Linked DNA regions of Saccharopolyspora erythraea. The main gene of each other region encodes a partner of the protein of the gene in region 2 in a complex. Links are inferred from orthologs where the notes say so. Each region holds a gene or a part of one and is shown on either strand. Other genes may lie near its edges. The genes, in order: rpsJ and nusB.

Region 1 (10,179 bases), 4.9 Mb from region 2 along the record:
GTTGCGCTCGTCGTCCGGGCGCTTCACCAGGATCGCACCGTCTTCGTCCCGCTCGACGATGATCGGCTCGGCGATCCGCTGCTCCAGGGTGCCCTTCGGGCCCTTGACCGTCACGTTCTGGCCGTCGATCGTCACCTCGACGCCGGAGGGGACGGTGATCGGCAACTTTCCAATGCGCGACATGGCCGTTCCTCCTCCCTTACCACGCGTAGGCGAGGACTTCCCCGCCCACGCCCTGCTTGATGGCCTGCCGGTCGGTCACCAGACCGCCGGAGGTCGAAATGATCGCGATGCCCAGTCCGCCCAGCACCTTCGGCAGGTTGGTGGACTTGGCGTACACCCGCAGACCGGGCTTGGAGACCCGGCGCAGGCCGGCGATGCTCCGCTCGCGGTTCGGGCCGTACTTGAGCTCGACGACCAGGTTCTGGCCCTTCTCGCCCTGCTCCGTGCGGTAGCCCGACACGTAACCCTCGCGCTTGAGGATCTCGGCGATGTTCGCCTTCAGCTTCGAGTGCGGCATCACGACCTCGTCGTGGTATGCCGAATTGCCGTTGCGCAGACGAGTGAGCATGTCTGCGATGGGATCGGTCATCGTCATGGTGACCTTCTCAACCTTTCTCGTCTGGTTCCTGCGGGTCTCGACACGTACCCGGAGGCACCGTCTGGACCCCGGCCTGGACGAATTAGGGGGTCATCGCCTGCCGCAGCGGCAGGCCGTTCTCTTCGCGTGCGAGCGCGAGCGTCCTCAGCGCAGGGGCGAACGCCCAGGTGACGCCCGACGAGGGTACCGGCAGCAGCCGGGTCCCCGTCGGGCGGGACGTCACCAGGAGCTCTTGCTCACGCCCGGCAGCTCGCCGGCGTGCGCCATCTCGCGGAAGCACACGCGGCAGAGGCCGAACTTGCGGAACACCGACCGCGGACGACCGCAGCGCTGGCACCGGGTGTAGCCCCGGACCTTGAACTTCGGCTTGGCGGCGGCCTTGTTGATCAACGCCTTCTTGGCCATCGGCTCAGTTCTCCTTGAACGGGAAGCCCAGCCGGCGCAGCAGCACCCGGCCTTCCTCATCGGTGTTGGCCGTAGTAACGACGGTGATGTCCATGCCGCGCGGACGGTCGATCGAGTCGGGGTCGATCTCGTGGAACATCGACTGCTCGTTGAGGCCGAAGGTGTAGTTGCCCTTGCCGTCGAACTGCTTGCCCGACAGGCCCCGGAAGTCACGGATGCGCGGCAGCGCGATGGTGACCAGCCGGTCGATGAACTCCCACATCCGGTCGCCGCGCAGCGTCACACGGGCACCGATCGGCATGCCCTCGCGCAGCTTGAACTGCGCGATCGACTTGCGGGCCTTGCGGATCTCCGGCTTCTGACCGGTGATGATCGCCAGGTCGCGCACCGCGCCCTCGATCAGCTTGCTGTCCCGTGCGGCGTCGCCAACACCCATGTTGACCACGACCTTGACCACGCCGGGCACCTGCATCGCGTTGGAGTAGTGGAACTCCTCGTTCAGGGCCTGGCGGATCTCGTCGCGGTAGCGGGTCTTCAGCCGGGGGACGATCTTCTCAGTCGTGGTCATGATCAGATGTCCTTACCGTTGCGGCGAGAGATACGAACCTTCTTGCCGTCCTCACCGGTGCGATAGCCGACACGGGTGGGCTTGCCGTCGGAGTCGACCACCATCACGTTGCTGACGTGGATCGGCGCTTCCTGGGTGACGATGCCACCGGACTGCGCACCACGCTCGGTCCGGGAGACCTTGGTGTGCTTCTTGATCCGGTTGACACCCTCGACCAGGACCTTCTCCCGCTGCGGGAAGGCCTGGATCACCTTGCCCTTGGCGCCCTTGTCCTTGCCGGAGATGACAACGACGGTGTCACCCTTCTTCACCTTCATCACAGCACCTCCGGCGCGAGCGAGATGATCTTCATGTACTTCTTGTCACGCAGCTCGCGGCCGACGGGCCCGAAGATGCGGGTACCGCGCGGCTCGCCGCCCGGCTTGATCAGCACCGCGGCGTTCTCGTCGAACCGGATGTAGGAACCGTCCGGACGACGCTTCTCCTTCTTCTGCCGGACGATGACGGCCTTGACCACATCGCCCTTCTTGACTCCGGCACCGGGGATGGCTTCCTTGACGGTCGCCACGATGATGTCCCCGATACCCGCGTAGCGCCGACCGGAACCACCGAGAACCCGGATCGTGAGGATCTCCTTGGCCCCAGTGTTGTCGGCGACGCGAAGTCGCGACTCCTGCTGGATCACGTCTGACTCCTGACCCTAAGCGTCCGGGCGTTCGCCCGGTCGCACTCTGGCGCGACGGATTTCCGACCCGACGCGCGCGGTCAACCGGCACGCGATTCGGCCGGCCGCTGAAACCTCCAACGGCCGGCCGACCGCGACCGACTTACTTGGCCTTCTCGACGACCTCGACCAGCCGCCAGCGCTTGGTCGCCGACAGCGGGCGGGTCTCCATGAGGAGGACCCGGTCGCCGACGCCCGCCGTGTTGGCCTCGTCGTGCGCCTTCACCTTGGTGGTCTGGCGCATGACCTTGCCGTAGAGGGCGTGCTTCTTGCGGTCCTCGAGCGAGACCACGATCGTCTTGTCCATCTTGTCCGAGACGACGTAGCCCTCGCGGACCTTGCGGGTGTTGCGGGTCACGCCCTGTCCTCCGTCACTCATGCCGCGCCCTCCTCAGCGCCTTCAGGTGAAACCGTCAGGCCCAGTTCGCGCTCACGCATGATGGTGTAGATCCGGGCGATGTCCCGGCGAACGACGCGCAGCCGGCGGTTGTTCTCCAGCTGCCCGGTCGCCATCTGGAACCGGAGGTTGAACAGCTCTTCCTTCGATTCCTTCAGCTTCTGCACGAGCTCCTCGTCGGCCAGCTCGCGCAGCTCGGTGGCGGTGACGCCCGCTGCCATCAGAAGTCACCAGCCTCTCGGGACACGATCTTGCACTTCATCGGGAGCTTGTGCGCCGCACGGGTCAGCGCCTCGATCGCGGTCTTCTCGTTCGGGAAGTTCAGCTCGAACATGACGCGACCGGGCTTGACGTTGGCGACCCAGGACTCCGGGGAGCCCTTACCGGAACCCTGACGGGTCTCGGCCGGCTTCTTGGTCAGCGGACGGTCCGGGAAGATGTTGATCCACACCTTGCCGCCACGCTTGACGTGCCGGGTGATGGCGATACGAGCCGACTCGATCTGACGGTTGGTCACGTAGCCGTGCTCGATCGCCTGAATGCCGTACTCACCGAAGTTGATCCGGGTGCCGCCCTTGGCGAAGCCCTTCCGCTTCGGCGCGTGGCTCTTGCGCCACTTCACCCTGCGTGGGACCAGCACGTCTCAGCCCTCCGTCTTCTCATCGGCCCGAGGCTCGGCGACCTGCGGGGCGTTGGCCGAGGCCACGTCGCCGGAGGTCTGCGCCTGCTCGGGACTCTGCGCGGAGCCCTTGGACTTGTCCGCCGCGGCGCGACCGGCCTCGGTGCCACCGGAGCCGGTGGTGCCGGAGGCACCCGAACGACGACGGCCGCCGCGCTCGGGACGGCCACCGCGCTCGCCGCGCTCGCCACGGTCACCGCGGTCACCGCGGGGCGGGCGCACCTCGGACTCCTGCTGCTTCTGCTTCAGGCCACCGACGAGCTCACCCTTGTAGATCCACACCTTCACGCCGATGCGGCCGAAGGTGGTGCGGGCCTCGAAGAAGCCGTAGTCGATGTCCGCGCGCAGCGTGTGCAGCGGGACCCGGCCCTCGCGGTAGAACTCCGACCGGGACATCTCGGCACCGCCGAGACGGCCACCGCACTGCACCCGGATGCCCTTGACCTGCGGCGAGCGCATGGCCGACTGGATGGCCTTGCGCATCGCGCGCCGGAACGAGACCCGGTTCGAGAGCTGCTCGGCGACGCCCTGGGCCACCAGCTGCGCATCCGCCTCGGCGTTCTTGACCTCGAGGATGTTGAGCTGGACCTGCTTGCCGGTCAGCTTCTCCAGCGAACCGCGGATGCGGTCCGCCTCGGCACCGCGACGGCCGATGACGATGCCCGGCCGGGCGGTGTGGATGTCCACCCGGACCCGCTCGCGGGTGCGCTCGATCTCCACCTTGGAGATCCCTGCGCGCTCCATACCGCGAGAGAGCCGACGGCGGATCTTGACGTCCTCCGCGACGTATTCCGAGTACTGCTTGTCGGCGTACCAGCGGGACTTCCAGTCCGTGGTGATGCCGAGACGGAAGCCGTGCGGGTTGATCTTCTGACCCACTACCGGGCACTCCCCTTCTGGCTCTTGGACTTGCTGGCCACCTTCTTCGGACGCGACTCGACCTCGACCGTGATGTGGCTGGTCCGCTTGCGGATCCGGTACGCGCGACCCTGCGCACGCGGCCGGAAGCGCTTCAGCGTCGGACCCTCGTCGACGTAGGCCCGGTGCACCCAGAGGGTGTCGGGGTCGAGCGAGAGGTTGTTCTCCGCGTTGGCGACCGCACTGGCGAGCACCTTCGACACCGGACCGCTGGCGGCCTGCGGCGCGAACTGGAGCACGGCCAGGGCTTCGCTGGCGCTACGGCCCTTGATGAGCTCGACCACGCGACGGGCCTTCATCGGCGTCACGCGGACGAAGCGGGCCCGCGCCACTGCGCGCGGGTTCTCCTCCGCGGCAGTGTCGTCGATACGGGCTGTCATCCTGCTACCCCTTGCTGCTGTTCGTTCGTGTCACAGACCCGCTCAGCGGCGGCGCGACTTCCGGTCGTCCTTGACGTGACCCTTGAAGGTGCGGGTCGGCGCGAATTCGCCGAGCTTGTGCCCGACCATCGACTCGTTGACAAACACCGGGATGTGCTTGCGGCCGTCGTGGACCGCGAAGGTGTGCCCGAGCATGTCCGGAATGATCGTCGACCGGCGGGACCAGGTCTTGATCACGGTCTTCTTGCCCGACTCGTTCAGCGCGTCCACCTTCTTGAGCAGGTGGTCGTCCACGAACGGGCCCTTCTTCAGGCTGCGTGGCATGTTCTCCTACCTCCCTGCTCAGCGCTTCTTGCCGGTGCGGCGACGGCGGACGATGAGCTTGTCACTGGGCTTGTTGCGGCGGGTGCGACCCTCCGGCTTGCCCTTCGGGTTGACCGGGTGACGACCACCGGAGGTCTTGCCCTCACCACCACCGTGCGGGTGGTCCACCGGGTTCATCACGACACCTCGGACGGTCGGGCGCTTGCCCTTCCACCGCATCCGGCCGGCCTTGCCCCAGTTGATGTTGGCGTGCTCGGAGTTGCCGACCTCGCCGACCGTGGCACGGCAGCGCGCGTCCACGTTCCGGATCTCGCCCGAGGGCATCCGGAGCTGGGCGTACGGGCCGTCCTTGGCCACCAGCTGGACCCTGGCACCCGCCGAGCGCGCGATCTTGGCCCCGCCACCGGGGCGCAGCTCGATCGCGTGCACCACGGTGCCGGTGGGGATGTTGCGCAGCGGCAGGTTGTTGCCCGGCTTGATGTCGGCGCGGGCACCGCTCTCGATCCGGTCGCCCTGCCGCACGTTGTTCGGGGCGATGATGTAGCGCTTCTCGCCGTCCGCGTAGTGCAGCAGCGCGATCCGGGCGCTGCGGTTGGGGTCGTACTCGATGTGCGCGACCTTGGCCGGCACACCGTCCTTGTCGTTGCGGCGGAAGTCGATCAGGCGGTAGGCCCGCTTGTGGCCGCCGCCCTTGTGCCGCGTGGTGATCTTGCCGTGTGCGTTGCGACCGCCCCGGCCGTGCAGGGGGCGCAGCAGCGACTTCTCCGGCTCCGACCGCGTGATCTCGGCGAAGTCGGACACGCTGGAGCCGCGACGCCCTGGCGTCGTCGGCTTGAACTTGCGAATGCCCATCTCTAACGCAACCTCGTCCTAATCAGCGCCGGTCAGGCGGCCGGTCCGCCGAAGATTTCGATCGGCTTGCTCTCCGGGGAGAGCGTTACGATCGCCCGCTTGGTGTCCTTGCGCTTGCCGTACCCGGTGCGGGTGCGCTTGCGCTTGCCCTGGCGGTTGATCGTGTTGACGTTGTTGACCTTCACGCCGAAGATCTTCTCGACCGCGATCTTGATCTCGGTCTTGTTCGAGCCCGGGCGGACCAGGAACGTGTACTGGTTCTCCTCGAGCAGCCCGTAGGACTTCTCGGAGATCACCGGCGCAAGGATGATGTCTCGCGGGTCGGGGATCACTGGTTCGCCTCCTCAGCCTCACCAGAGGTAGCCGCCGCCTTTGCCGTCCTGCCCTTGGCCGGGCCTGCGACGAAGCGCTCGAACGCCGCCTTGGTGAACACGACGTCGTCGTTGACCAGGACGTCGTAGGTGTTCAGCTGGGACGGGTCGATCAGGTGGACGTTCTGCAGGTTGCGCAGGCTCAGCCAGGAGGTCTCCTCCGACTTGTTGAGCACCACCAGGACGCGCTTGGCCTCGGTCCAGGTCCGCACCGCGGTCTTGGCCTGCCTGGTCGACGGCTGCTCGCCACCGACGACGTGGGAGACCACGTGCAGCTGGCCCGCGCGGACGCGGTCGGACAGGGCACCGCGAAGCGCGGCGACCTTCATCTTCTTGGGGGTCCGCTGCGAGTAGTCGCGCGGCTGCGGCCCATGGACGGTGCCACCACCGGTGAACTGCGGGGCGCGGATCGAGCCCTGCCGGGCGTTACCGGTGCCCTTCTGCCGGTACGGCTTCTTGCCACCACCGGAGACCTGGCCGCGGGTCTTGGTCGCGTGCGTGCCCTGGCGGCCCGCCGCGAGCTGAGCGACGACGACCTGGTGCATCAACGCGATGTTGGCCTGCACGTCGAAGATCTCGGCGGGCAGCTCGACGGTGCCGTCGGTCTTGCCGTCCGGGGTACGGACGTCCAGCGTCACGCTCATCACGCACCACCCTTCGCGGGACTCTTCACCAGCACCAGTCCGCCCTTCGGGCCGGGGACGGCGCCCTTGATCAGCAGCAGGCCGGACTCGCCCTCCACCCGGTGGACCTTGAGGTTCTGGGTGGTGACGCGGTCGGAGCCCATCCGCCCGGACATCCGCATGCCCTTGAACACGCGGCCCGGGGTGGCACAGCCACCGATGGAGCCCGGCTTGCGGTGCACGGCCTGGGTACCGTGGCTGGCGCCCTGGCCGCGGAAGCCGTGGCGCTTCATCGTGCCCGCGAAGCCCTTGCCCTTACTGGTGCCGACCACGTCGACCACCGTGCCGGCCTCGAAGACCTCGGCGGTGACTTCCTGGCCGACCTCGTACTCGCCGGCGTCGGCGGTGCGCAGCTCGACGACGTGGCGGCGCGGAGTGACGCCTGCCTTGGTGAAGTGGCCGGTGCGCGGCTTGTTCACCTTGCGCGGGTCGATGGCGCCGAACGCCAGCTGCACGGCCGCGTAGCCGTCCTTCTCCGGGGTGCGAATCTGGGTGACCACGTTCGGCCCGGCCTGCACGACCGTCACCGGGACAACCCGGTTCTGGTCGTCGAAGACCTGGGTCATGCCGAGCTTGGTGCCCAGAATCCCCTTGATCTGCCTGTCAGACATGGGTCTCGTCTCTCCGCCTACTGGATGTTCACGTCGACGCTGGCTGGCAGGTCGATGCGCATGAGCGCGTCCACCGTCTTGGGCGTCGGTTCGAGGATGTCGATGAGCCGCTTGTGCGTCCGCATCTCGAAGTGCTCCCGCGAGTCCTTGTACTTGTGCGGGGAGCGGATGACGCAGTAGACGTTCTTCTCAGTGGGCAGCGGCACCGGCCCGACGACCCGAGCGCCGGTGCGCGTCACGGTCTCGACGATCTTGCGCGCGGACGCGTCGATCGCCTCGTGGTCGTAGGCCTTGAGCCGGATGCGGATCTTCTGTCCCGCCATAGTGGCTTGCCGTTCCTCTAGTCTCGTGCCGCGGTTGCATGCAGGGAGCGGGCGCACCGCCCCCGTTGGGCGTTGGTGCCCTGCGCGGCCTCAGCCGTGTGAGCGCCCCCGGGTGCCGGATGTCCGGCACAGGTGGGTCACAGCCCTCGGTCCGCCCCTGTTCAGGTGTTTGGTGCCCGGTACACGCGGTCGGGCGTGTCGCCTTGTTGACCACATACCGGTCCCGCCGAACTGTGCCGGTGGGATGGGCCTCGCGGCCCGTACACCTTCTCTTGCCACCCTGATCGGCAGGCCGCCTTCGCGGCGGCCACGCGCAGGCCCGAAAGAACCGGTCCTGGTCCGAACCAAGGGCGCGAGGCTGTTCGTAGCGAAGCGGCCGGATTGCAGCCGAGCTTGCGCCCGAAAATCCGACCGCTCCGAACGAGCAACCCATACAGGATGACACACGCCGTATGTCAACCCAAATCGGGGGTGGGTTCACCGGGAATTCGATCTCGGTTCCCGGGGAAACCGCAGAGGGCCTGCCTCCCCTGGGGAGAGGCAGGCCCTCTACCGGATCACTTGTTGATCTTGACGACGCGGCCCGCGCCGACCGTGCGGCCACCCTCGCGGATCGCGAAGCGCAGACCTTCGTCCATCGCGATCGGCTGGATGAGCTGCACCGACATCTCGGTGTTGTCGCCCGGCATGACCATCTCGGTGCCCTCGGGGAGGGTCACCACGCCGGTCACGTCGGTGGTGCGGAAGTAGAACTGCGGGCGGTAGTTGTTGAAGAACGGCGTGTGCCGACCACCCTCGTCCTTGGACAGGATGTAGACCTGCGCCTCGAACTCGGTGTGCGGGGTGGTGGTGCCGGGCTTCACGACGACCATGCCGCGCTCGACCTCTTCGCGCTTGATACCGCGGATGAGCAGGCCGACGTTGTCACCGGCCTGGCCCTGGTCGAGCAGCTTGCGGAACATCTCGACACCCGTGACGGTGGTCTTGAGCGGCTTCTCCTTGATGCCGACCATCTCGACCTCTTCGTTCACGTTGATGACGCCGCGCTCGATGCGCCCGGTCACCACGGTGCCACGACCGGTGATGGAGAAGACATCCTCGATCGGCATCAGGAACGGCTTGTCGGTCTCGCGCTCCGGGTCCGGAACGTTCTCGTCGACCGCGTCCAGCAGCTCCATGATCTTGTCGCCCCACTCGGCGTCGCCCTCCAGCGCCTTCAGCGCGGAGACGCGGACGACCGGGACGTCGTCGCCGGGGAACTCCTGAGCCGACAGCAGCTCACGGACCTCCATCTCGACGAGCTCGATGATCTCCTCGTCGTCGACCATGTCGGCCTTGTTCAGCGCGACCAGGATGTAGGGGACGCCGACCTGGCGGGCCAGCAGCACGTGCTCCCGGGTCTGCGGCATCGGGCCGTCGGTCGCCGCGACCACCAGGATGGCGCCGTCCATCTGGGCCGCACCGGTGATCATGTTCTTGACGTAGTCGGCGTGACCGGGGGCGTCGACGTGCGCGTAGTGACGCTTCTCGGTCTGGTACTCGACGTGCGCGATCTGGATCGTGATGCCGCGCTGCTTCTCCTCCGGCGCCTTGTCGATCTCGTCGAACGGCGTGAAGGGGTTCAGCTCCGGGTGCTTGTCGTGCAGCACCTTGGTGATCGCCGCGGTGAGCGTGGTCTTGCCGTGGTCAACGTGACCGATGGTCCCGATGTTGACGTGCGGCTTGTCCCTCTCGAACTTCGCCTTCGCCACTGGATTGTCCTCCTGGACTTGTTAACTTTCCGCCGTACGACTTGTTGTGCCAGGCGGAGTCCTGTCGGGTTGGTGACCGGTGGCCGGCGCTCCCGCAGGAGTCCGGCCACCCGCCGCCGAACTGGGGATTACTCCCCGGTCGCCTTCGCGATGATCTCCTTAGCCACGTTCGCGGGAACCTCGGCGTAGGAGTCGAACACCATCGAGTAGTTCGCACGACCCTGCGTCTTGGAGCGCAGGTCGCCGACATACCCGAACATCTCCGACAGCGGGACCTGGGCCTTGACGACGCGGACACCGCTGCGCTCCTCCATGGCCTGGATGTGGCCACGACGGGAGTTCAGGTCGCCGATGACATCACCCATGTAGTCCTCGGGGGTGGTGACCTCGACGGCCATGATCGGCTCGAGCAGCGCGGGGGACGCCTTGGCGGCGGCCTCCTTCATGGCGATCGAACCGGCGATCTTGAAGGCCATTTCCGAGGAGTCGACCTCGTGGTACTGGCCGTCCAGCAGGGTCACCTTGATGCCCACCAGCGGGTAGCCGGCCAGCACGCCGTACTGCATGGCGTCCTGCGCACCCTGGTCGACCG
Region 2 (10,092 bases):
AGATGCCGACGATGCCCTGCCGCCGCAGCTCCTCGTCCAGCGGGCGCAGCGAGCGCCAGTTCGACGGCACCCGGGCAGGGTCGCGCACCGCGTACCCGGCGACCCAGATGCGGGCCGACTCGTCGTCCTCGTCGTTCCAGCCGGTGTTGCCGATCTGCGGCGCGGTCTGCACCACGATCTGGCGGTGGTACGACGGGTCGGTCAGCGTCTCCTGGTAGCCGGTCATGCCGGTGGAGAACACCACCTCGCCCAGGGTGCTCCCCTCGGCGCCGTAGGCGTCTCCCCGGAAGATCCGACCGTCCTCCAGTACCAGCGCCGCAGGCGTGTGCGCGGTCATAGTTGCTCCTCCTGCCGCGGACTCGCGGTCTCCTCCGGGGTGGCCAGTGCCCGCACTGCCTCGACCCACTCGTTGTGCACTTCCTTGTCGTCGCAGCGGAACCCGGTGTCCAGCGACTGCTCCCCCAGCCGCCAGGTCACCACCAGCAGCCCCGCTCCGGGCACGACCTTGTTCGCCAGCTTGTGATCCACGCGGGCGTCCTGGACCGACCCGGCGGGGATCCACAGCGGACTCGCGCCGTCGCGGTCGATCCGCAGCCCCGACCGGTGCAGGTGTGCGGTGCCGTTCGCGCGGTGCCCGACATCGCCGACGGCGATGCGGTCCTGCCAGTCACCGGCCGTCGTGGTGCCGACGTACATGCCGGTCGCGGCCGCGATCAGTTCCGCCCCGGCGTCTTCCGGCGCCTCCGGGAAGCCGGGCAACTCCGCGGCCTGCCGCCGCGCCCGGTTCACCCAGCCCCGGCGCATCCCGAAGAACACCAGCGCCGCCAGCGCCAGCATCCCCAGCACCCACAGCAAGCGCTCCAGCTCCATCAGCGCCTCACCTTGCCCTCGACCGCCGTGATCGTCCCGCGCAGCATCGTGGCGACGACCCGCCCGGGCAGCTCCATGCCCTCGTACGGCGAGTTCTCGGCGATGCTGGCCAGCTCGGCACCGCGCACGGTCCAGCGCGCACCGCCGTCGACCAGCACCAGGTTGGCCGGCTCGCCCGCGGCGACCGGACGTCCCTGGTCGGCCAGCCCCGCGATCTCGGCAGGCCGCTCACTCATCACCCGGGCCACGCCGCGCCAGTCGAGCAGCCCGGTCTCGACCATCGTGGCGACCACGACGCCGAGCGCGGTCTGCAGTCCCAGCATGCCCGGCCGGGCCGCCGACCACTCGCAGGTCTTGTCCTGGTCGGCGTGCGGGGCGTGGTCGGTGGCCACGCAGTCCACGGTGCCGTCGGCCAGCGCCTGCCGCAGCGCGCGCACGTCGTCGTCGGTGCGCAGCGGCGGGTTGACCTTGTAGAGCGGGTCGTAGCCGGTGAGCAGGTCGTCGGTCAGCAGCAGGTGGTGCGGCGTGACCTCGGCCGACACCCGGCCCGGGCGCTCCTGCGACTTCCACCAGCGCAGGATCTCGGCGGTGCCCGCGGTGGAGACGTGGCAGACGTGCAGCGTGCCGCCGGTGTGCCCGGACAGCAGGCAGTCGCGGGCCACGATGGCCTCCTCGGCCGGGGCGGGCCAGCCCGCCAGGCCGAGCCTCGCGGCGTTGGCGCCCTCGTGGGCCTGCGCGCCGGAGGTCAGCCTCGGCTCCTCGGCGTGCTGGGCGACGACACCGCCCAGCGCCCTGGTGTACTCCAGCGCCCGCCGCATGATCAGCGGGTCGTGCACGCAGTGGCCGTCGTCGGAGAACAGCCGCACCCCTGCCGACGAGCGCGCCATCGTGCCGAGCTCGGCCAGCTTCTCGCCGGCCAGGCCGACGGTGACCGCGCCCACCGGGTGCACGTCGACCAGGCCGACCTCGCGGCCCCGCCGCCACACGTGCTCCACGACCACCGCGTTGTCGGCGACCGGGTCGGTGTTGGCCATGGCGTAGACCGCGGTGTAGCCGCCCAGCGCCGCGGCCACCGAACCGGTCTCGATCGTCTCGGTGTCCTCGCGTCCCGGCTCGCGCAGGTGGGTGTGCAGGTCCACGAAGCCGGGCAGCGCGACCGCGCCGCCCGCGTGCACGATCTCGTCGGCGTCGACCCGCAGGTCCGCGCCGATCTCGGCGATCACCCCGCCGTCGACCAGCAGGTCGACCGGCTCACCCTCGCCGTAGGGACGAACATCCTTCAGCAGCACCCGGCTCATGCCCGTCCCGCCTCTCCGCGATTCACAGTGGTGGTTGCATCCAGCATCAATCTCACGTTTCGCGGTTTCCTGTGACTGGGTTGCGTCACGGTCCCCTGAGGTGCGGTTGAGCAGAACTCAAGTTGACACAGCCTGCTCATGCGCCGATCTCCTCTCCGGCCAACAGGTGGTAGAGCACGGCCATCCGCACGTGCACGCCGTTGCGGACCTGCTCGGTGATGGCCGCCCGCGGGGAGTCGGCCACCGCGGGGGCGATCTCCATGCCGCGCAGCATCGGTCCGGGGTGCAGCACCACGGCGTGCTCGGGCAGCCTGGCGAGCCTGGCCTCGTTCAGGCCGTAGGCGATCGAGTACTCGCGCGCCGACGGGAAGAACCCGCCGTGCATCCGCTCGGCCTGCACTCGCAGCAGCATGACCGCGTCGAGCCCGGGCAGTTCCGGATCGAGCTCGTGGCGGACCTCGGCACCCCAGTGCTCGACGCCGGTGGGGACCAGCGTCGGCGGCGCGACCAGCACGACCTGCGCGCCGAGCGTGCGCAGCAGGTGCACGTTGGAGCGCGCGACCCGGCTGTGCAGCAGGTCGCCGACGATCGCGATGCGCCTGCCCGCCAGCTCGCCCAGCCGCTCGCGCAGGGTCGCGGCGTCCAGCAGCGCCTGCGTCGGGTGCTCGTGCATGCCGTCACCGGCGTTGACGACCTGGGTGCCGGTCGGCTCCAGCCAGCCCGCCAGCCGGTGCGCGGCACCGGAGGCCGGGTGGCGGACGATCACGCAGTCCGCGCCCGCCGCCGACAGCGTCAGCGCGGTGTCGCGCAGCGACTCGCCCTTGCCGACCGACGAGCCGCCCGCCGACACGTTGATCACGTCGGCGCTCATCCACTTGCCCGCGACCTCGAAGGACACCCGGGTCCGGGTGGAGTTCTCGTAGAACATCGTGACCACGGTCCGCCCGCGCAGCGTCGGCAGCTTGCGGACCTCCCGGCCGAGCAGGGTCTGCTTGAGGGTGCCCGCGGTGTCGAGCACGGCGGTCGCGGTGGCCGCGTCGAGCCCCTCGGTGGACAGCAGGTGGCGCATCAGGACTCCTCCCCGCTGCGGCGCAGGACCACCGCGTCGGCCTCGTCGACCTCGGTGAGCCGCACGGCGACGTCCTCGCTGCGGGAGGTCGGCACGTTCTTGCCGACGTAGTCGGCGCGGATCGGCAGCTCCCGGTGGCCCCGGTCGACCAGCACGGCCAGCTGCACCGCGCGCGGGCGGCCCTGGTCGCGCAGGGCGTCGAGGGCGGCGCGCACCGTGCGGCCGGAGTAGAGGACGTCGTCGACGAGCACGACCAGCGCGTCGTCGATGCCGTCGGCGGGCAGGCTGCTCGGCTCGAGTGGACGGTTGGGTCGTTTGCGCAGGTCGTCGCGGTAGAGGGTGATGTCGAGGGTGCCGGTGGGCACCGTCACACCGCTGAAGTCGCTGATCTTGGCGGCCAGCCGGTCGGCCAGCGGGGCGCCCCGCTTCGGGATGCCGAGCAGGATGATGTCGCTGCCGCCGGTGTCCAGAGCGGTCTTCTCGATGATCTGGTGCGCGATCCTGGCTATCGTGCGCGCAACGTCACCGGCCGACAGGAGCTCGCGCTCCTCGGCCGGGTCCGCCGCGCCCGCCTTGTGGCGTGACGCCACGGTGGACCTCCTTCCCCGCCTCACTGGACGGGTCCTTAAAGGATGGTTTCGGGTCCTCTCCCGACGGCGGTCGCCGACTGGGGAGGACGGGTGTTCCGCGACGGGAAGATCCACGCCAGTGCCGCTGCTACAAGCCGCACGGCAGGGTGTCCGCCGGGCCCGCGTTGTACGCTACCAATGCGTGCAGGTCAATCGTCCGGGTGGTGTGGTGGTACTCGCCCCCCTGCGAACGAAGACCAACTTGACCTGGTGACGCTCGCGAGCGAACATTACTCTCCGTATCGATCTGAACTTGCCTCCTCGGCATCCGGTATCGGCTGACGGGGCGAATGAAACGGAGAAACGCCACATGGGCGACTACGCCAAGGCGCTGGGCGGCAAGCTCCGCGCTATCCGCCAGCAGCAAGGTCTCTCGCTGCACGGCGTCGAGCAGAAGTCAGGCGGGCGGTGGAAGGCCGTGGTCGTCGGGTCCTATGAACGTGGCGATCGCGCGGTGACCGTGCAGAAGCTGGCCGAGCTGGCCGACTTCTACGGGGTCCCGGTCGCGGAGCTGCTCCCGGAGGGCCGGGTGCCTTCCGGCGCCGAGCCCGCCACCAAAGTCGTGATCAACCTGGAGCGGCTGCAACAGCTCCCGGCCGAGAAGGTGGGCCCGCTGGCCCGCTACGCGGCCACCATCCAGAGCCAGCGCGGCGACTACAACGGCAAGGTGCTCTCCATCCGCACCGAGGACCTGCGATCCCTGGCCATCATCTACGACATGACACCCGGCGAGCTCACCGAGCAGCTCATCGACTGGGGCGTGCTTCCGCCCGAAGCGCGCCCGGCTCGGGAGGAGTGACGAAATAGCGGAGGCCCACCCGATCGGGTGGGCCTCCGCCGTTGTGCCATCGTTCGCTCCCGTCGGCGCGGGAGCGGCCTCGATGCCGCGTTTCTCCCCTGGTCAGCTTCCTGCCGACCCGCCGGCGGCGCCGGGCCGGGTCGCGGGGCGGCACGCCCGCCCGCGACCCCTCGCGGCTACTCGGTGGCGGGGTTCGCGCCGCGCAGCGTGCTGCGCAGGCGGTCGCCGATGCCGGCGATGCGCCCGAGCACGCCGTTGACGAAACGCGGCGAGTCGTCGGTCGACAGCGCCTTGACCAGCTCGACCGCCTCGTCGATGGCCACCGCCGGGGGCACGTCGTCGCTGCGCCACAGCAGCTCGTAGAGCCCCAGCCGCAGCACCGCGCGGTCCACCGCGGGCATCCGCGCCAGGGTCCAGCCCTCGGCGTGCTCGACGAGCAGCTCGTCGATGCGCTGCCGGTTCGCGGTGACGCCCTCGACCAGGGTCACCGTGTAGTCGTTGACCGGCGGCAGGTCCGGAGAGCCGACCCGCCCGGAGAGCAGCGTGACCGCGTCCTCCCCGCGCAGGTCGGCCTCGTAGAGCACGTCCACCGCGCGTTTGCGGGCCTTGTTGCGTGCGCCCACCTCACACCCACTTCCCGGCAGCGCCGCGCCTCGCGCGGGCGCCGCCGACGGGGCCGACAGGGGCCGTCACTTGGTGCTGACGCGGCCGAGGTAACGGCCGTCGCGCGGGTCGACCTTCACCTTGTCGCCGGTGTTGAGGAACAGCGGGACCTGGATCTCGGCGCCGGTCTCCAGGGTGGCGGGCTTGGTGCCGCCGGTGGAGCGGTCGCCCTGTACGCCCGGGTCGGTGTGCTGGATGTTCAGCTCGACCGAGGCGGGCAGCTCGACGTAGAGCGGGTTGTCGTCGTGGCGGGCGACCACGACCTGGCTGTTCTCCAGCATGTAGTTGGCCGCGTCACCGACGACCGAGGCGGCCACGCCGACCTGGTCGTAGGTGTCGGGGTCCATGAAGACGTAGTCGGTGCCGTCGTTGTAGAGGTAGGTCATCTCGCGGCGGTCGACGTTGGCGGTGTCGACCTTCACGCCCGCGTTGAAGGTCTTGTCCACAACCTTGCCCGAGAGCACGTTCTTCAGGGTGGTGCGCACGAAAGCGCCGCCCTTGCCGGGCTTGACGTGCTGGAAGTTCACGACGGACCAGAGCTGGCCGTCGAGGTTGAGCACCAGTCCGTTCTTCAGATCGTTCGTGGAAGCCACGTTCGGGGTCTCTCCTGTGGTGATGGCTGCGGTGTTTCTCATCGGCGCGTTGGCGTGCTGCCGACGCGGGGCGCACGTCGCGCTCAGACGGCGATGAGCTCCTTCGTCGTCAAGGTGAGGAGCTCCGGCGTGCCAGGACGCACGACCAGTGTGTCCTCGATGCGGACGCCGCCACGCTCCGGCAGGTAGACGCCGGGCTCGACGGTGACCGCCATCCCGGCGGCGATTCTACCGTCTCCCCGCTGGGACAACGCCGGTGCCTCGTGGATCTCCAGGCCCACGCCGTGACCCAGGCCGTGCAGGAACCGGTCGCCGTAGCCGGCCTCCTCGATCACCGCGCGGGCGGCGGTGTCGACCTCGCGGACGTCGGCGTCGACGGCCACCGCGTCCCGGCCCGCGGTCTGGGCGGCGAGCACGAGCTCGTAGATCTCCTGCTGCCACTGCGCGGGCCTGCCCAGCACCAGCGTCCGGGTCATGTCGGAGTGGTAGCCGTCGACCAGCGCGCCGAAGTCGATCTTGACGAAGTCGCCGGGGGCCAGCGCCGCGTCGGTGGGCCGGTGGTGGGGCACCGCGGAGTTGGCGCCCGCGGCGACGATGGTGTCGAACGACGGCCCGGCGGCGCCGTGGTCGAGCATGCGGCCCTCGAGCTCGCGGGCCACCTCCAGCTCGGTGCGCCCGGGCCGCAGGCCGCCGTGCTCGATGAGGTCGGCCAGCGCCCGGTCCGCGGCCGCGCAGGCCATCCGCAGCGCGTCGATCTCGGCCTCGTCCTTGATCAGCCGCAGCCGCTCGACCAGCCCCGGGGCGCGCACCAGCTCGGCCGCGCCAGCGGCCTCGGCCAGCACGTCACGGCCGTCGACGGTCACGTGGTGGCTCTCGAAACCGGTCCGGCTGTGGGCGCCCGCGTCGGCGGCGATCCGCTCGGCCAGCGCCAGCGCGCTCGCCCGCTCGATGACCTGCTCCAGGTCGGGGACCTCGGCGGCGGCCTGGGTCAGGTACCGGCCGTCAGTGCAGAAGACGGTGCGGGCCTCCGCACCGGGCTCGTCCGCTGCGTGCACCACCAGGGCGGCGTTGGAACCGGTGAAGCCGGTGAGGTAGCGGACGTTGAGCAGGTCGGTCACCAGCATCGCGTCCAGCTCGCGTTCGCGGAGGCCGGTGCGCAGGTCGTGGCGGCGACGGGCGTGCGTTTCGGACATGGAACGCAGCCTAACGGCTGGACGCGCCCGCCGACCGCGGTCGAAGGGCTCTCGGCGCAAAGCCGCCAACCGCTGGTCGCGGCGTCCCGGATCGCGGCTGGGCGGCATCGTCGGTGGGCACGGCTAACCTGCGGTGCATGCGGACGGAGTTGTCCTGGACGGCGGTGCGCGGCCCGGTCGGCGAGGTGACCGCGGTGGCGGGCGAAGCCGGACTGGTGCAGGTGTGCTTCGGGGGACCGGAGCAGGTGCTGCCGCGGTACGCCGAGGCCGTGCTGGTCGAGTCCGGCGAGCCGGCCCTGCGGGCGGGTGCCCAGCTCGAGGAGTACTTCGCGGGCCGGCGACGCGAGTTCGACCTGCCCGTCGACTGGTCGAACGTCGAAGGGCTGCGGCTGCAGGTGCTGCGGACCCTCCACGAGCAGGTCCCCTTCGGACGCACGCTGAGCTACCGGGAGCTGGCGCGGCTCGCCGGTCGCCCGGAGGCCGCCCGCGCGGTCGGGACCATCATGGGCAGCAACCCGGTGCCGATCGTGGTGCCCTGCCACCGGGTGGTGGCCAGCGGCGGCGGGCTGGGCGGCTTCGGGCCCGGCCTCGAGGCCAAGCGCAGGCTGCTGGTGCTGGAGGGCGCGCTCGACGCGACGCTGCTCGAGCTCGACATGCTGGCCTGAGTCCGCACCGGGAGCGGCGCGCGGCGTCACCGCCCGGTGGCCGCCGGTTCCTTGCCCGGCTCGGCATGCGGGACGGGCCGGGCCTTGCGGACCGACAGCGAGAACGCCGTGGCGAGCAGGCACAGCAGTCCCGCCCCGTACCAGGCGGCGGCGTAGTCGCCGAACTGGTCGCGGACCACTCCGGCGATGCTCGCGATGGCCGCCGCGCCGATCTGGTGCGAGGCGAACACCCACCCGAAGACGACCGAGGCCCGCGGGCCGAAGTGCTCGCGGCACAGCGCCATCGTCGGCGGCACGGTGGCGATCCAGTCCAGGCCGTAGAAGACCACGAACAGCACCATCTGCGCTCCCGGCGTGGGCGCGAAGAGCTGCGGCAGGACGAACAGCGACGCACCGCGCAGGGTGTAGTAGACGGCCAGCAGGATCCGCGGGTTGAACCGGTCGGTCAGCCAGCCGGAGAGCACCGTGCCCGCCACGTCGAACACGCCGATCACCGCGAGCAGGCCCGCGGCCGTGGTCTGCGGCATGCCGTGGTCGTGCGCCGCGGGCACGAAGTGGGTGTTGACCAGACCGTTCGTGCTCGCCCCGCAGATCGCGAACGCGGCCGCCAGCAGCCAGAAGGCGGGCGTGTGCGCCGCGTCGCGCAGCGCGGTGAGCGCGGCCGCCGCGGCGTTGCCGGTGCGCGGTTCGGGCAGCGGTTCGCTCGCCCCGTAGGCCAGCACCCCCACGTCGGCGGGGCGGTCGCGCAGCAGGAGCCAGACCAGCGGCACGATGGCCAGCGCCGCTGCGGTGACCAGCAGGGAGGCCGAGCGCCAGCCGTAGGCCCCGGCCAGGTGGGCCACCAGCGGCAGGAAGACCAGCTGTCCGGTGGCGCTGGCCGCGGTCAGCACCCCGCTCACCAGGCCGCGCCGGGCGACGAACCAGCGGTCGACCACCGTGGACACGAACGCCAGCGCCATCGACCCGGTGCCCAGCCCGACCAGCAGCCCCCAGCAGAGCACCAGCTGCCAGCTCGCGGTCATGAACACGGTGAGCCCGCTGCCGGTCGCGACGAGCAGCAGCGCGCACACCGTCACGACCCGGATGCCGAAGCGCGCCATCAGCGCCGCGGCGAACGGCGCGGTCAGGCCGTAGAGGAGGAGGTTGAGCGACACAGCGAGCGAGATCGTGCCGTGCGGCCAGCCGAACTCGTGGTGCAGCGGGTTCATGAGCACACCCGGCACCGAGCGGAACGCGGCCGCTCCCAGCAGGGCGACGAACGCGACCGCGGCGACCCACCACGCGGGGTGGAAGCGCCGCACTTCAGGGGACGTTTCGATCACGTGCAACACCTTCGGCGACGAGGGCCGGTGCCGACGAGTGGCCGGGCGGCCAATATATGGCAGGATCTTGCCATGGCTGCTGAGTCGCGCACGTCCGCCCACCGCGTGCTGGTGCTGGGTGTGTCCGAGGTCGTCGGCTTCGACCTGACGATCCCCTCACAGATCCTGGCCAAGGCCGAGGGCGCCGACGGCGAGCGGCTCTACGACGTGCGCGTCGGCAGCCTCGACGGCGGCCCCATCCGCACCTCTTCGGGCTACTCCGTGCTGCCCGAGGTCGACCGGGACTTCCTGGCGGACACCCTGATCGTGCCCGGCACCTACGTCGCCGGGCCGTGCACCGACGGGACCCTGCCCGCCGACCTCGCCGGCTACTTCGCGGCGCTGCCCGACCGCACCCGCATCATGTCGATCTGCACCGGCGCCTACGTGCTGGCCGCGGCCGGGCTGCTCGACGGCCGTCCCGCGACCACGCACTGGGCCCACGTGGACCACTTCCGCCGCCTCTACCCCGCCGTGGACCTGCACCCGGACGTGCTGTTCGTCGACGACGGCGACGTGCTGACCTCGGCGGGCGTGGCCGCCGGGATCGACCTGTGCCTGCACGTCATCCGCCGCGACCACGGCAGCGAGGTCGCCAACCGGGCCGCCCGCCGCAGCGTCGTGCCGCCGTGGCGCGAGGGCGGGCAGTCGCAGTTCATCGAGCGCCCGCTGCCCGAGGCCACCGGCGGCGGCACCGCCGCGGCGCGCGAGTGGATGCTCGAGCGGCTCGCCGAGCCGCTCACGCTGGCGGCCATGGCCGAGCGGGCCGGGATGAGCGTGCGCACCTTCGCCAGGAAGTTCCGCGCCGAGACCGGGTGCAGCCCGCTGGACTGGCTGCTCCAGCAGCGCATCGAGCACGCCCGGCGGCTGCTGGAGTCCACGGACCTGGCCGTCGACAGGGTCGCCGAGCAGTCCGGCCTGGGCAGCGGCTCGTCCCTGCGGGCGCACCTGC

The links.
Region 1: the proteins of nusB (region 2) and rpsJ are in contact, whole or in part, in a solved structure (PDB 3D3B), measured with the Escherichia coli proteins. The link is inferred for Saccharopolyspora erythraea from one-to-one orthologs.

Annotation. Positions count from the first base shown.
Region 1 is NZ_CP054839.1:7,653,179-7,663,357, forward strand. What follows is about bases 6,184-9,070. They hold rpsJ (30S ribosomal protein S10), read right to left. Parts: upstream 7,837-9,070; coding sequence 7,531-7,836; downstream 6,184-7,530. Other genes in these bases: rplD (50S ribosomal protein L4), read right to left, coding at 6,184-6,863; rplC (50S ribosomal protein L3), read right to left, coding at 6,863-7,513; tuf (elongation factor Tu), read right to left, coding at 8,394-9,070. Outside these bases: rplF (50S ribosomal protein L6), read right to left, coding at 1-183; rpsH (30S ribosomal protein S8), read right to left, coding at 200-598; HUO13_RS34340 (hypothetical protein), read right to left, coding at 684-824; HUO13_RS34345 (type Z 30S ribosomal protein S14), read right to left, coding at 821-1,006; rplE (50S ribosomal protein L5), read right to left, coding at 1,011-1,574; rplX (50S ribosomal protein L24), read right to left, coding at 1,577-1,891; rplN (50S ribosomal protein L14), read right to left, coding at 1,891-2,259; rpsQ (30S ribosomal protein S17), read right to left, coding at 2,402-2,677; rpmC (50S ribosomal protein L29), read right to left, coding at 2,674-2,916; rplP (50S ribosomal protein L16), read right to left, coding at 2,916-3,335; rpsC (30S ribosomal protein S3), read right to left, coding at 3,339-4,253; rplV (50S ribosomal protein L22), read right to left, coding at 4,253-4,672; rpsS (30S ribosomal protein S19), read right to left, coding at 4,715-4,996; rplB (50S ribosomal protein L2), read right to left, coding at 5,015-5,848; rplW (50S ribosomal protein L23), read right to left, coding at 5,881-6,180; more of rplD, read right to left, coding at 6,177-6,183; and 2 more genes. UniProt on the Escherichia coli protein: Involved in the binding of tRNA to the ribosomes. Part of the processive rRNA transcription and antitermination complex (rrnTAC). The complex forms an RNA-chaperone ring around the RNA exit tunnel of RNA polymerase (RNAP).
Region 2 is NZ_CP054839.1:2,786,211-2,796,302, reverse strand. The notes cover bases 3,566-6,365. They hold nusB (transcription antitermination factor NusB), read right to left. Parts: upstream 5,289-6,365; coding sequence 4,842-5,288; downstream 3,566-4,841. Other genes in these bases: HUO13_RS13010 (M24 family metallopeptidase), read right to left, coding at 6,005-6,365; efp (elongation factor P), read right to left, coding at 5,355-5,921; bldD (transcriptional regulator BldD), read left to right, coding at 4,177-4,665; pyrR (bifunctional pyr operon transcriptional regulator/uracil phosphoribosyltransferase PyrR), read right to left, coding at 3,566-3,827. Outside these bases: carA (glutamine-hydrolyzing carbamoyl-phosphate synthase small subunit), read right to left, coding at 1-337; HUO13_RS13045 (transporter), read right to left, coding at 334-870; HUO13_RS13040 (dihydroorotase), read right to left, coding at 870-2,168; HUO13_RS13035 (aspartate carbamoyltransferase catalytic subunit), read right to left, coding at 2,305-3,237; more of pyrR, read right to left, coding at 3,237-3,565; more of HUO13_RS13010, read right to left, coding at 6,366-7,114; HUO13_RS13005 (methylated-DNA--[protein]-cysteine S-methyltransferase), read left to right, coding at 7,252-7,779; HUO13_RS13000 (MFS transporter), read right to left, coding at 7,806-9,110; HUO13_RS12995 (GlxA family transcriptional regulator), read left to right, coding at 9,174-10,092. UniProt on the Escherichia coli protein: Part of the processive rRNA transcription and antitermination complex (rrnTAC). The complex forms an RNA-chaperone ring around the RNA exit tunnel of RNA polymerase (RNAP).